Regions from separate parts of the Vibrio sp. R10-SG3-ISO10 genome, predicted to be linked through region 2. Evidence: riboswitches for the same ligand, from Rfam matches in the RefSeq annotation. Region 2 holds a riboswitch; each other region holds the start of a gene.
The links. A riboswitch is a leader RNA that binds a small molecule or an ion and turns the genes downstream of it on or off. The one in region 2 is predicted to bind thiamine pyrophosphate.

Region 1 (2,201 bases), on a different contig from region 2:
ATAGGTCCTGCTGGGCCATGTAGGCAATTTGCTCATGTAAGTCTTGCCCTTGGCTTAGCTTAAGGGTCCCCTTCCATTCCACTTTGCTATCAAGTAAACCCGCTAAATAGCGCAACAACGTGGTTTTACCGCAGCCGCTTCGACCTAGCAGACTTGTCCACTTCCCAGCTGGGATGTGCATATCTAAGCCAGTTAGGGTCGGGGTTGGGCTATCGAGATAGCGAAGCTGTGACGCCTTGAGCTCTATCCCGATCGCTTTAGCGCACATTGGTGTGGCCACAGAAAAAGTGGTTCACTGGGCCATGACCTTGACCCACATCTAACTGATCGGCGTGCGCAATGGCTTGAGAGATATATTGCTTACCAAGATACACCGCTTTATGAAGACGGTTACCTTGAGCAAGGTATGAAGCAATGGCAGAAGAGAGGGTGCAACCTGTACCGTGCGTATTTTTGGTCGCGACACGTTTTGCGCTCAATAACTCACTGCTTTCTTGCTCAATAAGGAGATCATTACTGTTTTGGTCTTTCTCTAAGTGCCCACCTTTAAGCAGCACTGCTTTCGCCCCAAGCGTGCGTAATGACTCGATCATCGCCCCCATTTGCTCTTCATCTTGAGGAACCTCACCACCAATCAGAGCCGCCCCTTCAGGCAGGTTCGGGGTAATAAGATCCGCGAGTGGTAGCAGTTCTTGTTTGAGCGTAGAGATTGCCGATTGTTCTAGTAATAGATCACCGCTTGTTGCAACCATGACAGGATCAACCACGAGATGCTTAGGTTGGTATTGACGTATTTTAGCCGCCACAACCTTGATGATTTCGGCATCAGCCAGCATACCAACCTTAACCGCGACGACATTCAAATCAGTAAATACAGCATCGAGCTGGCTTTCAATATGCGCTAATGGAATCGGGTGAATGGCGGTCACGCCTCGGGTGTTTTGCGAAGTAATGGCTGTAATGACAGAGCACGCGTAACTGCCTGTCGCTGACATCGCTTTAATATCCGCTTGGATGCCTGCGCCGCCACCGCTGTCAGAGCCAGCAATGGTTAATACAATAGGTGTTGTGTCTTGTGAATGTGGCATAGATGCTCCTACTACAAGACGTATAGGAACTCTCGACCACGAAAAGAACGCTCATAAAGAGACTTACTATCGAATGCGAGTACACTAAACCCGAGAAATGGAATTAGTGTGCATAGTTCCCTACGTCAGTGCTAACTGAATCAGGTTCAACGGGTCTCGCTTCGCGATCTCAGCCCTTTCCCTATTGGGTAGGCTCCCCGACTATTTCCGCAGATGATAACAATAAAAGTAAATTTAGTGCATCACTTATTTGGTGCGATGCTACAAAAAACAAACAAAACATTAGCCCGCACATATGGTATTGATTGCTTATCTTTGTAACAGGATAAGTTTCTGAACTATAGTAACTTAGCTCACATGGAATTAAGGAGAGAGCTATGAGCCAGGAGGCACTACTATCTCGACTGAACGAGTTACCGAGAATCCAGAAGGTACTTCAAGAGCTTCTCGATATGGTCAACACAAGTGATGTCGACTTTAAAGAACTAGCGAATAAAATAGCAACGGATCAAGTTCTTAGCGCTAGATTGCTCCGTCTTGCCAATTCAGCTCATTTTGGAGGAAGCAAAAGCGTATCTTCGATAAATGAAGCCTTACTTCGAGTTGGAACAGGCCCCGTGAGAACATTAGTTGTCGCTTCAGTTCTCTCTAGTGCCTTCCCTAGAATTAAAACATTAGATATGGATAAATACTGGGAAGAAACGTTCGAAGTGTCGATTATTGCTAGCAAAATTGCCGTTGAGACAGGCATGGATAGCAATGAAGTTTTCACAACGGGCGTATTACACAACATTGGCGAGTTGATGATTCATACGTTAGTTCCAGAGCAAGCAAAAGCCATTGCAGAAAGAGCCGAAGCGGGTGAAAGTGCCATTGCGGTTCAGGAAGAAATATTAGATATCACAGCACCTACTCTTGGAGCAAAACTAGCCAAAACTTGGCGCTTCCCTGATGACATGGTCGACGCCATTGCAAATTTTGCGGAGCCACGAGATGCCGAGATTTCTCCTAAAATGGCCACCACTCTTCATTTGGCCCGTTCGATTCATCGCGACTGGGATCTGCTCGAAAGCGAAGAAGGCAAAGCTCGCTACCTTACCGAACACCCGGACT
Region 2 (2,201 bases):
GACCGCGATTGAACTGACGCTCGGTGGATTACGTAATAAGGTCGGCGATAGCAAAATTATCGCGGTACTCGAACCACGCAGCGCTACAATGAAGCGAGGTGTTCACAAGGATACGTTGGCCGCTTCGTTACAAAAAGCCGATCAGGTGTTTTTATATCAACCCGACTCGATTGATTGGTCGGTGGAAGATATTGCAGCTCAATGTGATCAACCTGCGCAAACCTCAGATAATGTCGATGAGCTAGTGGAGCAAATTGTTGCTAGTGCTAGTTCGGGTGACCAGATTTTGGTTATGAGCAATGGCGGGTTCGAAGGTATTCACAATAAGCTTCTGGCAAAGCTAGAGCAATAGTGTAGTTTTTTTATATGATTAAACAACAAAAAGCCATCACCTTAGCCTTTACCGGTGCCTCTGGTGCTCCTTATGGTTTACGCCTATTAGAGCGCCTTCTGGCTGCTGATTATCAAGTTTATCTGCTTGTTTCATCCGCTGCGAGAGTGGTGCTTGCAACTGAACATGACCTTAAACTGCCAGCTAATCCTGATTCGGCTAAGCAAACTTTGGTTGAGCATCTCAATTGCGACCCAGACAAGCTGATTGTATGCGGTAAAGATGACTGGTTCTCTCCGGTGGCATCTGGCTCTGCTGCGCCGAAACAGATGGTCGTCTGTCCTTGCTCAGCAGGCAGCGTTGCGGCGATTGCGCACGGTATGTCTGATAACCTGATTGAACGTGCCGCAGACGTGGTGATGAAAGAGCGTGGTCAACTACTGTTGGTGGTTCGCGAGACGCCATTCTCTACCCTGCATCTCGAGAACATGCACAAGCTGTCACAAATGGGCGTGACCATCATGCCTGCTGCACCAGGTTTTTATCATCAACCGAAATCGATTGATGATCTGGTTGATTTTATGGTCGCGCGTATTCTCGACCACCTAGGAGTAGATCAAGGATTGGTTCCTCGCTGGGGCTATGACTCCCGTCAGAGCTGATATGTGAACGGCGCTAGCTATTGAGTCACATAACTATTACAATTCGACCGTTACTCATCGGGGAGCTATTGACCTAACTTATGTTAGCGTCAGCTGAGATCGAGCCATCGCTTGGGACCCGTGTACCTGAACCAGATAATGCTGGCGTAGGAATTGAGTTTGGATTTGAACTCCGCTTCTCAAACCTGTGCCGCTCAAACAAGGAGAGAGCGAGCAGTGAAAAACACTCTAAGCACCATTTCAATAAGTTCCCTTGCGTTAGCAGTGCTAGCGACAGTTCCAGCGACAGCCGCAGAAAACAGTTTAACTGTCTATACCTACGACTCTTTTGCCGCCGATTGGGGCCCAGGTCCAATCGTAGAAAAAGCATTTGAAGCGCATTGTGGTTGTGATGTTAATTTCGTCGCATTGGATGATGGTGTCTCTATCCTTAACCGTCTGCGTTTAGAAGGCGATAACAGCAAAGCGGATATTATTTTAGGCTTAGACAACAACCTGATGGCGGAAGCGAAAAAAACAGGTTTGTTGGCTGAACATAGCGTAGACACCAGCAAGGTTGCTTTGCCAAATGGCTGGGCGGACAAAACCTTCGTCCCTTATGATTTCGGTTACTTTGCTTTTGTTTACAACAAAGAGAAGCTAGCTAACCCACCAAAAAGCTTAAAAGAACTGGTGGAATCACGCGATGATCTGAAAGTGATCTATCAAGATCCACGCACTTCAACACCAGGGCAAGGTCTGATGCTGTGGATGAAGTCTGTTTACGGCGATGATGTGACTCAGGCTTGGCAAAATCTTGCCAAGAAAACCGTAACCGTCACTAAAGGTTGGTCTGAAGCGTATTCAATGTTCCTCGAAGGTGAGTCTGATCTGGTTCTCTCTTACACCACATCTCCTGCTTATCACTTGATTGCCGAAAGTGACAACAAGTATGCCGCCGCTGATTTTGCCGAAGGTCACTACACTCAAGTGGAAGTGGCTGCGAAAGTAAAAGCGTCTAAAAATCAAAAGCTAGCAGATGAGTTCATGAACTTTATTCTAAGTGATGAGTTCCAATCAGCAATGCCAACAGGCAACTGGATGTACCCAGTCACTGAGGTTGCACTGCCTGAAGGTTTTGAAAGCCTGACTCTACCAAGCAAAGCACTGACCTTTAGCGCCGACGAAGTGGCCGAAAATCGTAAATCTTGGATTCGCGAATGGCAAAG
Region 3 (2,201 bases), on a different contig from region 2:
ATTCCCAAGCAATCTTGGTTAGCTCACCTAGAGTACGAAGCTCAGCAAACTGCGCTTCATCGTTCGCATCGGCTACTGAGCCAGGACGCAAGCCATCACCAAGAGAAAGCGCCACGTCATACTTGGCACAAATTTCACAAATCTCGCGGAAGTGAGTATATAGGAAGCTTTCCTGATGATGTGCTAAACACCATTTCGCGATAATAGAACCACCACGAGAAACAATGCCAGTGACACGTTTTGCCGTCATAGGCACATAGCGAAGCAATAACCCTGCGTGAATAGTGAAGTAATCGACGCCCTGCTCTGCTTGCTCAATCAGAGTATCGCGCATCACTTCCCAGTTGAGGTTTTCCGCAATGCCGTTCACTTTTTCAAGCGCTTGGTACATTGGCACAGTACCGATCGGCACCGGACTGTTACGTAGAATCCACTCACGAGTTTCGTGAATATTACGCCCAGTAGACAGATCCATAACAGTATCGCCACCCCAGCGAGTCGCCCATACGAGCTTCTCAACCTCTTCCTCAATTGAAGATGTCACTGATGAATTACCGATATTAGCGTTTACTTTAACTAAGAAGTTACGCCCAATAATCATTGGTTCAGATTCTGGGTGGTTAATATTGGAAGGGATAATCGCTCGACCTTCTGCGACTTCTTTACGAACAAATTCTGCAGTAATGTCTTTGGGTAAGTTGGCCCCGAAGCTTTGACCAGGATGCTGTTGATTCAGCACCTCATCGCGATAATGAGCGCGACCCATATTTTCACGTAGGGCGATGTATTCCATCTCAGGGGTAACGATACCCTTGCGCGCATAGTGCAGCTGAGTGACACACTGACCATCTTTAGCACGTCTAATTCGTGGCAAATTGCCATAACGTAGCTCATCAAGCGTCTCGTCTTCTAAACGCTCCTTAGTGTATACCGAGCTAACATCGTCGAGTAATTCAGTATCAGCTCGTTCTTCAATCCACCCTTCTCTTAGCTTTGGTAGGCCGCTGTAAAGGTCAATAGTGTGTTCTGGGTCAGTGTATACACCGGAAGTATCGTAAACACGTACAGGCTCATTAGGTTCGAAAATAGGCGCTTCTTTTGTGCCTCCGATAAGACTATCCGCGAGTGAGATTTCTCGCATAGGCACACGAATATCTGGGCGTGAACCCTCTACATAGACTTTGCTTGAATTTGGGTACGGCTGTACCGAAAGTGTATCAATGAACTGTTTTGCTTCCAGTCTCGCTTGTTTGCGACTCGACATAGCATTTTTCCTTGCTTTGTTATTCTTAGATAAAAAGTAATGGGATAAAAATGCTTGGCGGAAAGATGCGACAAGAGGAATCGAATTATGACCTTATTAGTGTGCACTAATGGTATATAACAACATTCGACTATTTGATAGGTAACCAGACAGAACTCTGGTGTAGATATCTTCTCTTGTTCCCTTCGCAGATTTTAATCTGATCAGGTTCAACGGATCCCGAATTAACGGTCTCAGCCTTATGGCACTCCGACAAGTAATTGCAGTATATAAAAACGGCTTGGGTAAACCAAGCCGTGATGAACAATAATTAGCTAAATTTTAACCAACATTAGCTCTTGATGAGTATTTGAAAACCAATCCATGCAGCAGAAATGCTTAAAAAGACATTCAACAACACATTCAAACCCATCTTAAAAAAAGCGCCTTGCTGCATTAGAAGCACATTATCCATAGAGAACGTAGAGAAGGTGGTGAGTGCACCTAGAAAGCCCAATCCGATAATTTGGCGCCATGGCTCGGTGGCTAACATATCATTTTCAAATGCCGCAATAAGCAAACCCATAATGAAAGAACCAACCACGTTAACAGCTAGCGTACCGTAAGGAAATCCGCGCCCAAGAAGTGCAACACAAAGCTCAGAAACAAGATAACGAGAGCATGCACCAAATGCACCACCGAGTGCGATAAAACCCAATATTGAAAACTGACCCATAATTCCTCCGATTGACTGGGTGTATTGTAGCCAAAATACAAGCTCACGGAAGATCATAAATTAAGATTTAGCCATTACTAACTGCAAACATTTTAAAAGTTACAGGAGTCACTTTACTTCAATATACCCCATTAGTCCGGTTTTCATATGCTCGATCACATGACAGTGATACATCCACCGCCCTGGATTATCCGCCACGAACGCTGCGATAGCCGTACCGTT

Region 1: linked by a shared signal. The riboswitch ahead of thiD (bifunctional hydroxymethylpyrimidine kinase/phosphomethylpyrimidine kinase) and the one ahead of thiB (thiamine ABC transporter substrate binding subunit) in region 2 are both predicted to bind thiamine pyrophosphate.
Region 3: linked by a shared signal. The riboswitch ahead of thiC (phosphomethylpyrimidine synthase ThiC) and the one ahead of thiB (thiamine ABC transporter substrate binding subunit) in region 2 are both predicted to bind thiamine pyrophosphate.

The regions. Positions count from the first base shown of each region.
Region 1 covers NZ_JCBDHG010000022.1:463,011-465,211, reverse strand. The annotation lists gene AC6R16_RS15590 (ABC transporter ATP-binding protein) at 1-268, opposite strand, end outside; gene thiD (bifunctional hydroxymethylpyrimidine kinase/phosphomethylpyrimidine kinase) at 258-1,088, opposite strand; TPP riboswitch at 1,189-1,298, opposite strand; gene AC6R16_RS15580 (HDOD domain-containing protein) at 1,466-2,201, shown strand, end outside.
Region 2 covers NZ_JCBDHG010000023.1:112,373-114,573, reverse strand. The annotation lists gene mpl (UDP-N-acetylmuramate:L-alanyl-gamma-D-glutamyl-meso-diaminopimelate ligase) at 1-352, shown strand, start outside; gene AC6R16_RS18800 (flavin prenyltransferase UbiX) at 367-993, shown strand; TPP riboswitch at 1,042-1,163, shown strand; gene thiB (thiamine ABC transporter substrate binding subunit) at 1,231-2,201, shown strand, end outside.
Region 3 covers NZ_JCBDHG010000016.1:100,141-102,341, forward strand. The annotation lists gene thiC (phosphomethylpyrimidine synthase ThiC) at 1-1,264, opposite strand, end outside; TPP riboswitch at 1,428-1,526, opposite strand; gene crcB (fluoride efflux transporter CrcB) at 1,596-1,979, opposite strand; gene AC6R16_RS08060 (multicopper oxidase domain-containing protein) at 2,088-2,201, opposite strand, start outside.